DNA from 2 places in the Brachybacterium halotolerans subsp. kimchii genome. Region 2 is predicted to be linked to the other one. Evidence: predicted binding sites of a transcription regulator. Region 2 holds the regulator's gene; the other holds the start of a gene.
What was found. The regulator LexA, encoded in region 2, represses DNA repair genes until DNA is damaged. The targets are predictions, from matches to a motif close to TCGAACANNTGTTCGA.

Region 1 (4,821 bases), 590 kb from region 2:
CTCGTCGAGGGGATATCGCCGCAGCGCCTCCTGCACGAAGGCGGCGATCCGCGGCACCGGCGGCACCGCCGTGCCCGTCTCGCCCCAGGCGTGATCCGCGGCGAAGATGTGCTGGTTGAGGGCGGCGCAGGCGTCGATGGGATCAGAGGGTGTCGGTCCGAGCCAGAATCCGAGTCGATAGAGCATGCGGCAAGCATGGCCCCGCGCTCCCCGCGCCCCTTCCGATCATCCACACCGCCGTTCCTCCACAAGGATCAGCGCTGGTCGGAGCGATTCCGGTCAGGGAGCGATTCCGGTCAGAAGGCGATCTGCAGCTTCACGTCCGTCGGCCGACCCTCGAGGAAGCGCTCGAAGGCCTTCTCCGAGTCATCGAACGCGAACGTCTCGGTGACGAAGCGGCCCAGGTCCACGGCATCGCTCGCGGCGAGATCGATGGCCTTCTGGTGGACGTTGGCGTAGCGGAAGATCGTCTCGATCGAGATCCCGCGGCTCTGCGCCGTGGCGACGTCGAAGGCCACGGGCTCGACGGGCATGCCGACGAGCACCACGCGTCCGCCCGGCGCGGGGACTGTCCACAGCCTTTTGTACGCGGGAGCGGCGCCCGAGGCCTCGATCACGACCTGCGGGCCCCATCCCGAGGTCTCCGCGCGCACCCGCTCGCCGAGGTCTTCCTGGGTCGCGTCGACCGGGATGATGCCCGTGAGTCCGTCGAGCAGTCCGAGCTTCGCGCTCTGCACGTCGCTGATGTACACCCGGCTCGCCCCGCCGGCGCGTGCGGCCAGTGCGGTCATGATGCCGATCGTCCCGGTGCCGATCACGGCGACGACGTCCCCGGGGCTGATCTGCGCCTTCGTCGCGGCGAACATGCCGACGGCGAAGGGCTCGATGAGCGCGCCCTCGGCGAAGCTCAGGGCGTCGGGCAGGCGGTAGGTGAAGGCGGCGGGGTGGACGACCTCCTCGGCGAGGCAGCCGTCGATCGGCGGGGTCGCCCAGAAGCGCACGGCCGGGTCGACGTTGTAGCGGCCCTCGAGCGTCGCCCGCGAGGCGGGATCGGGGACGCCCGGCTCCATCGCGACGCGATCGCCGACGGTCAGGCCGGTGACGCCCTCGCCGATCTCGACCACGGTGCCCGCGCCCTCGTGCCCGAGGATCATCGGCGCCTCGACGACGAAGGGACCGATGCGGCCTTCGGTCCAGTAGTGGACGTCGGAGGCGCAGATCCCGACCGTGTGCATCGCGATCCGGACTTCTCCGGGCCCCGGGGCGCCGGGGGAGGGGACGTCCTCGATCCCCATCCGGCCTTTCTCCTGCAGCACCAGTGCACGCATGTCTCGCTCCTCCTCGGAATGGCTCCGGCCAGGTTACGGGGCGGGCGGGCACGGGGACAGGGAGGTTCGCGCGATGGATCCGGGCGCTGCGGGAACGCGTCCGCGCGCGGATTGCTCACGCACTGCGTGTGCCGGGCCGCCGCTCCTCGTCACGGATTCCCGCGGCGCGTCGGCGGTCGCGCTCCCAGCGCAGGTCCTCGATCCGGTGGATCGGCGGGAGCAGGGCCGGTTCCCCGTCGGACGCATCGTCCGCGAGTGCGGTCTTGGCTGTCGCGGGCTTGGCCGATGACGGCATGGCCGATGGTGGCGTGCCCGAAGGGGTCATGCCGGATGGAGCGGCCTCGACGGGCGGGCCGCCCGGCGGGAGCCCTGCCAGGGGGCTCGGGGACACGGTCGCGGTGCGTCCGAGCTTCGATCTCCAGTGCACGCGGTGCGGCTCCGTCTCCTCACCGATCCGCTCGGCCGTCCCGAGGAACTCCTTGGTGCTGTTGCAGTAGGCGCACAGACCCTGTCCGTCGTCGGCGCTGGTCGCGCCGCCCTGCGCGTGGGGCTGGATGTGGTCGATCTGGCGGATCGAGGATGCGCAGTAGGGCCCCGCGCAGCGGAAGTCCCGGAGCCGGACGAGGTACCCGAGCCTGGCGGGGAACGCGCGGGCACGCGATTCCATGGCGATCAGCTCGCCGGAAGCGGGATGGGTGAACAGACGCCGGAGCGTCAGCCGGGACTCCTCGTCGAGGGGGCCCGCCGCGATGGTCTCCGCGGGCTCCTGCGGCGGGAGCAGGTCGTCGTCGGTGAGCGTCCGACCCTCTTCCGGCATCGCGCCGGCCGTGACGGGCGCGTCCTGCGCGGGGTCGTTCTCTGCGGGGGCGTCGTCTGCAGGAGCGTTCTGCGTGAGAGCGCGGTGCGCGGCCTCGTGCTCGGGGTGGGGGAGTCGCTGGACGATCTCGTCGCGCACGGCCCGCGGCGGCACCACTCCGTAGCCCTCGATCATCGCCGGGTCGCCGTGGACCGGTGCGATCAGAGTGCGCTCCGTGATGACGACGCCGACCTCCAGGTGCACGGGGTCCATCTGCTCATCGCGCCCCAGCAGGGTGTCGGAGAAGAGGTCCGCCATGATCTGCGCGTGCGCGCGTGCGTCGCCCTGAGCCGTGAGCGATTGCGCCTCGATGGTCAGCTTGCGCTGGATCGCCGCGCAGTCGAGCGCGGAGAGGTGCGCGTGGACGTGCCCCATGCCGTGCGCCCCCGGCGTGACACTCACTCCGCGCTGCATGCGCGCCCGCACATGTCGTCCGTCCTCGCCGCGGGGATCGAGCTGTTGGGCGAGGGCCGAGACCTCCCGGCCCCACTGAGCGGGCGAGGCGCCGTCGAGATCAGGCTCGCGCGAGGCGATGATCCGATCGACCTCTCGCCGCTGCTCCGGCTGGAGCGGACCGCTGCTGCGCCCGATCGCATGGGCGGCATCGAGTCCGATGCGCCCGTCGGCCAGGGCCTCGAACATGCGCGGCATGTCCCGCACGAGCCGCTTGCCGGAGTGCAGCCGCGCCGAGGCGATGGCGGGGGAGACCCGGGAGGCCATCCGGATCTCGCCGGCGACGCGGCGTCCGTGATCGCGCTCGGGGACGCCCTGCGCCGAGTCCTCCTCGCGCAGACGCTCGTCGAGGGCTGTGGTCACCCGGATCTCGAGCGCGCCGAGGGCCGAGCGCAGCTGCTCGAAGGCGGCGAGGGTGTCGGAGAGCTCGAAGGCGGTGAGATCGGTGTCCGCGGCGCCGAAGGGGCCGCCCGGATTCTTCGCGAGGTCTCCCAGCGCGTGGGCGATGTCGAGGACCTCCAGCCCGTTCCCGGGTGCCGCATCGACCGCGACCATCTCGCACACGCGCTCCGTTCCTGCGGGCGCATCGCGCAGCACGAGCTGACGTGCGCGACCAGGGATGCGGCGGGGGTCGTCCCCGCCGTCCCTCATCGGCATGCACCGCATCGTGCCCGAAATGTCCATACCTCTATGCAACACCATCGCTCGCCCGAGCACCAGTGCTCGAACGCACGTCCTAGTGTGATATGCATCACTGGATAGGAAGATCGCTCCAGCTCAGATGTCGGTCCGGTGATCAAGACTCCTCGGCGACCCCGCAGTGCGAGGTCCGCACGACCGTCGGGCCCGCCCCGATGCATCGGGGCGGGCGTAGAATTCGAACGCGTGTTCGATCTTGGGTGACGGCCGAACAGGAGGAGGTGGAGCATGAGCACGCATCTGCAGATGCACGAGGCGCCGACGCAGGGGAAGGCATCGGCGCCGCACGAGGAGAGGACGCCGCCGCGGACGGCGGGACGAGGCACTCAGGAGGAGCGGCTCGCCCGCGCTCGCGCCGCGCTCGGCGCCGCCGAGCGCACCACCGCGCGCCATGGCGGGAGAATCGACCGCACCGCGTTCTCCGCCGTCAGGACAACGGGTCCCGGCGAGCCCGCGCGGCTCGGCGGACCGACCAGTCCCGACGCTCCGGTCGGCCTCGGCGGGCCGACGGGGATCGTCGGCTCCGCCGGCCCCGGGGGACCGTCCCGTCGGACACCTGCGCCCGATGCGGGCGCGGGAACCGCGCGGGTCCGGGCAGCCGACGAGCACAGCCGTGTGCCCCTGCCCCCGCCGCTCGCCCCGCTCGCTCCCTACGGATCCCTGCGCGCGGGGAGCACGGTCGCGGTCGACGGCTCCTGCTCGGTCTCCCTGATGCTCGCGATGGCCGCCGCGGCGGCGGGGGAGGACGGCTGGTGCGCGCTCGCGGGCATGCCGGACCTCGGCCTGCGCGCCGCGCGCGACGCCGGGCTCGATCTCGAGCGCCTCGCGATCGCCCCGGCCACCGCCGTCGAGGAGATGCCGCAGCTGCCGCAGCTGCTGTCCGCGCTCGTGGACGGGGTCGGCGTGCTCGTGCTCGGCCCGCGACTGCGGTTGACGGCCTCCCTCTGGCGCAGCCTGACCGATCGCGCACGGGCGCACGACACCCTGGTCCTCGCCGCCGCCCCCGTCGCCCGCGCTGACCTGCACCTGCGCGCCGAGGCGGAGTCGTGGGAGGGGCTGGGACGGGGCACCGGCCGTCTGCGCCGGCGCACCCTGCGGGTGAGCGCCGCCGGACGCGGGATCCCCGAGGGCCGCGCCGTGGACGTGGTGCTGCCCGAGGTGCACGGCCTCCTCGCCGAGGTCGCCGTGCCCGATCAGGCCGTTCCCGGCCGGGTCGTGCCCGACCAGGCCGCTCCCGCCCCGCTGCGCGTGATCCGGAGGGCGGGATGAGCGGGAACGAGCTCCTGCTGCCCGGGGTCATGCCCACGGGTGAGAAGGCTCAGGTCGACGAGAAGGAGCAGGTCGACGGGGAGGACCAGGCCGGCGGGGAGGATCACGCCGACGCCCCGCCCGCGACGCGCATCGCGGCCGTCGTCGTCCCCGCCTGGCCGCTCCTCGCCGCGCGCGAGAAGCTCGCCCGGGAGAAGGTCGCCAGGGCGGGGAGCG
Region 2 (4,821 bases):
CGCTCTGCCTGTTCTCCTCGCGGCGAGGAGCGGAGGCCGCCGCCGAGCACGTGCGCGCGCGACTCGACCTGCCGATCGGCCTGCAGGGGGAGGACTCCCTGCCCCGGCTCGTCGAGCAGTTCCGCGGCGACGACACCGCGAGCCTGTTCGGGACCATCGGCCTGTGGCAGGGCGTGGACGTGCAGGGACGCACCTGCCGCCTGGTGACCATCGACCGTCTGCCGTTCCCGCGCCCCGACGATCCGCTGACCTCCGCGCGCTCCGAGCGGGCGGACGCGGAGGGCGGCAGCGGCTTCATGCAGGTCTCGGTGCGCCACGCCTCGCTGCTGCTCGCGCAGGGGGCAGGGCGACTGATCCGCTCGCACGAGGACCGCGGCATGGTCGCGGTGCTCGACCCGCGTCTGCGCACCAAGCGCTACGGGGCCGTGCTGCGCGAGGCGATGCCGCCGCTGTGGCCCACGCAGGATCCCGAGGTCGCCCTCGCCGCCCTCGGACGACTGGCCCGCGCGGGGGAGTGAGCGCGGGGCGATGGGCGCGCGTCAGACGGCGCGCAGCACCGCCACGACCTTGCCGAGGATCTCGGCGTGGTCGCCCAGGATCGGGGCGAACGCGGGGTTGTGCGGCATCAGCCAGACGTGGCCGTCGCTCTGGGCGAAGGTCTTGACCGTCGCCTCCCCGTCGATCATCGCCGCCACGATCTCGCCCTTCTGCGCGACCGGCTGCGAGCGCACGACGACCCAGTCGCCGTCGCAGATCGCGGCGTCGACCATCGAGTCACCGACGACCTGCAGCAGGAACAGCTCCCCGTCGCCCACGAGCTGCTGGGGGAGGGTGAAGACGTCCTCCACCTGCTCCTCGGCGGTGATCGGGATGCCGGCGGCGATCCGGCCGACGAGCGGCACGCTCACCGATGCGGAGGCCGCGGCGGCGCCGATCGCCTCGACGGGCGCGAGGGTCGGCTCGCCGGCGTCATCGGGCAGCACCACCTCGAGCGCGCGCGGGCGCTTCGGATCGCGGCGAAGGAAGCCCTTGCGCTCGAGCGCCTGGAGCTGATGGGAGACGGAGGAGGGGGAGGTGAGGCCGACGGCATCGCCGATCTCGCGCATGGTCGGCGGGTAGCCGTGGCGCTCGATGGCGGCGGTGATCGTCTCGAGGATCCGTCGCTGGCGCGCGGTGAGGCCGTCGTCGGTCAGGTCGGGACCAGAGGTCGTCGGGGTCATCTGCGCGGCTCCTCGCTTCGTCTGTCCCACCCCTGCGATTCAGTGGGACTCGTCGCCCAGCCTAGGCGTCGGGCGGCTTGATTCCAAACATGTGTTCGAGGAAGGTCTTGCGTGTCGCGCACGACGGGCCTACAGTCGTACACGTATTCGATCGAACAGGAGTTCGGACAATGGCCACCATGCTTCCCCTCCCCACCTCTTCGGCCCACGCCGAGCAGGCCTCTGCTCGCAAGGGTGTTCGACTGCAGCTCACCCGTCGCGGCCGCATCCTGCTGGCCGCCATCGCGTTCCTCGCGGGGATCCTCGTCGCCCTGCTGGGCGTCCTCGTCCTCGGCGTCCCCTCCGCCTTCGCGGGCGATCCGCAGGAGCCGGTCACCGTGACCGTGCAGGCGGGGGACACCCTCAGCGACTACGCCGAGCAGTACGCGCCCGCCGGGGAGGACCCGCAGGACTTCGTGCGCGAGATGCGTTCGCTCAACGGCCTCTCGAGCCCCCGCATCACCGAGGGGCAGTCGCTCGAGCTCCCCGAGGGCAGCGTCGACGCCGCCTGAGTCGGCGCCCCCTGATCCGTCAGGGGCAGTGCGACGGGAGCCTCATGGCTCCGCTCTCCGCCCCGCGGTGCGCCCGGTAGGCTGGAGGACGTGCACTGCCCGTTCTGCCGCCACCCCGATTCGCGCGTCGTCGACTCGCGCACTGCCGACGACGGCGCCTCGATCCGGCGTCGCCGCCAGTGCCCGAACTGCTCGCGGCGCTTCTCCACGATCGAGACGGCATCCCTCTCGGTCGTCAAGCGCTCGGGAGTCAGCGAGGCGTTCAGTCGCTCCAAGGTGATCTCGGGAGTGCGCAAGGCCTGCCAGGGCCGTCCGGTCAGCGACGACCAGCTCGCTGTCCTCGCCCAGCGCGTCGAGGAGACCATCCGCCAGAGCGGCCAGGCCGAGGTCGACGCCCACGCCGTGGGCCTCGCGATCCTCCAGCCCCTGCGCGAGCTCGACGTCGTCGCGTACCTCCGGTTCGCGAGCGTCTACCAGGACTTCGACTCCCTCGACGACTTCGAGTCCGCGATCTCGGAGCTGCGTCAGGACGCGTCCGCCGGCAGCGGAGGCGCGGCGTCCTGAGTCGCGGAGCGGCCCGTCGGCCCTCGATACGAGGCCTGCGAGCCGCGGGAATCGTGGGGGATCCGTGTCGATCGGTGGAAAACGGTCCGAAGCACGGCCGTCATGCCCTTAAGATGTTCAGGGTGCGCCCAGCGGGCGCGCCGCCGACCGGCGGTCGTGGAGGGGAAGCCACGGCCGCCGGTCTTCTCATGTCCGGGGTGAGGAATCGACCGCGGGGCCGGTGAGACCCGCCGGGAGCTCCCGAGCGTGCACCACGTCCAGGCGCTGGGTCGCACGGGTCATCGCGACATAGAGGTCGCCGGCGCCGCCCTCGGAATCGGCGAGGATCTCCGCGGGCTCCACGAGGACCACCCCGTCGAACTCGAGGCCCTTGGCGTCCTGCGGGGTCATCACGGCGATCGGGTCGTCGATGCCGCGGCTCCCGGTGCCGATGCGGCCCAGTTCGTCCCGTGCCCGCAGCGCGCGCACGACATCCTCGAGCAGCCGTCCCGGAGTGAGGACGACGAGGCGCCCGATCGCCTGGGCCTGCTGCGCGGCGACGGCGTCGGCCACGGCGTCCGGCAGTCCCGCGCCGTCGGCCGAGTGCAGCAGTACCGGCCAGTCGCCCTCGCGCACCGAGGTGACCTCGGTGATCGGGAGATCGCGTGACTCGGCCACGGCCTGCGCCACGTCCATGATGCGACGCGGCGTGCGGTAGTTGACGCTCAGCGGCTCGACCTCGAGACGATCCTCGACGTACGGGGCGAGCGCGCGCTCCCACGAGGAGGTCCCCGCCGACGACGAGGTCTGCGCGACGTCGCCGACGATCGTGAACGACTTCGAGGGGCAGCGGCGCATGAGCGTGCGCCACATCATCGCCGAGAGCTCCTGCGCCTCGTCCACGACCACGTGCCCGTAGGTCCAGCTGCGGTCCTCCGCGGCCCGCTCTGCGAGCGTGCGGCCGTCGGAGGCGCGGTCCATGCGGTCCGCGAGGTCCTCGTCGCGCACGATCCCCGAGGTGTCGATGTTCTCGATGACCTCGCGCGCATAGCTGAGATCGGCCTCGCGGCGTCGGCGGGAGCGCTCGGCGTCCGCCTGCTGGGCCTGGTCGTCCTCGCCCAGCAGCTCCGCGACCTCGTCGAGCAGGGGCACGTCCTCGATCGTCCACGGCGCGTCCTTGGAGCGCACGAGAAGGTCGAGATCCGCTCCGGCGAGGGAGCGCGGGGCGGCCGCGCGCAGCCGCTCGGGATGCGCGAACAGGACCCTCAGGAACGACTCCGGGGTGTACGGCAGCCACGCCAGGTTCAGCGCGCGGCGCACCTCGGGGTCACGGCGAAGGTCGTCGAGGTATCCCGGTCTGTCCTCCGGGATCACCGTGGTCCCGCGGCGGGAGAGCTCCGCCTCGTACCGCTGGACCAGCCGGTCCAGGGCCGCGCGCACGAAGACGGCGCGCGCGGCGTTGTGCGGCTTGTGCGTCGAGCGGGCCTCGCGGCGGGCATCGGCCAGGATCTTCCGGGTGATCCTGAGGGGCGTGCCGTCGATCGACAGCTCGAGATCCCGCTCCGGCACCAGCTGACGCTGCTTCACCGCGCGCGAGAGCAGCTCGGCCATCGCGCCCGCGCCCTTGAGGCGCGCGACCTCGGGCGCTTCGTGCAGCGTCGTCTCTACACCGGGGAAGAGCCCGCCCGGGGTCGACATCACCACGCCGGACTCGCCGAGGCTCGGCAGCACGCGCTCGATGTAGCGCAGGAAGCCGCGCGTGGGAGCGACGATCAGCACGCCCGAGTGCTCGAGGCGGCGGCGATGGGTGTAGAGCAGGTAGGCGGCGCGGTGCAGGGCGACGGCGGTCTTGCCGGTTCCCGGGCCGCCCTGGACGACCATCACCCCGCGGTTCGCGGAGCGGATGATGCGGTCCTGCTCCGCCTGGATGGTGGCGACGATGTCGCCCATGCGCCCGGTGCGCTGCGAGGATACGGCGGCCAGGAGCGCGCCCTCGCCCTGCAGCACGACCTCCTCGCCTCCCGCGCCCTGCGCGAGCATGGACTGGTCGAGCACGTCGTCCTCGAGTCCGACGACGGCGCGCCCCTGGGAGATGAGGTGGCGGCGCAGACGCACGCCCAGCCGCTCGAGGCTGGTCGCCTGGTAGTAGGCGGCCGCGGCCGGGGCGCGCCAGTCCACGAGGAGCTGCTCGCGCTCGGGGGTGAACAGGCCGATGCGGCCGATGTAGTGGCGCTCGCCCTCGTCCGTGTCGAGCCGGCCGAACACGACGCTCGAGCTCACCGTGCGCAGCAGCGCGAGCCGGTCCTCGTACAGCGCCATGAACGCGTCCCGCTCGGAGCGGTTCTGATGCGTCGCCGCGTCCTGCGATCCCTGGACCTCGTCCAGGCTGGTCTGGATCTGCGCCATCAGCTCGTCCACGCGCGCGTACAGGCGGTCCGCGTAGTCCTGCTCGAGGGCGATCTCTCGGGCGACGTGCGCCTCCTCGCTCGCTGGCGCATCTGGCCGGG

Region 1: the regulator LexA is predicted to act here: its motif matches at 3,515-3,530, upstream of Bra3105_RS02420 (DnaE2-dependent mutagenesis accessory factor ImuA').

What each region holds. Positions count from the first base shown of each region.
Region 1 covers NZ_CP086254.1:521,228-526,048, forward strand. The annotation lists gene Bra3105_RS02405 (hypothetical protein) at 1-186, opposite strand, end outside; gene Bra3105_RS02410 (NAD(P)-dependent alcohol dehydrogenase) at 297-1,328, opposite strand; gene Bra3105_RS02415 (HNH endonuclease) at 1,444-3,294, opposite strand; gene Bra3105_RS02420 (DnaE2-dependent mutagenesis accessory factor ImuA') at 3,565-4,605, shown strand; gene Bra3105_RS02425 (DNA polymerase Y family protein) at 4,602-4,821, shown strand, end outside.
Region 2 covers NZ_CP086254.1:1,108,657-1,113,477, reverse strand. The annotation lists gene Bra3105_RS04985 (ATP-dependent DNA helicase) at 1-518, shown strand, start outside; gene lexA (transcriptional repressor LexA) at 540-1,220, opposite strand; gene Bra3105_RS04975 (LysM peptidoglycan-binding domain-containing protein) at 1,400-1,771, shown strand; gene nrdR (transcriptional regulator NrdR) at 1,862-2,335, shown strand; gene Bra3105_RS04965 (HelD family protein) at 2,522-4,821, opposite strand, start outside.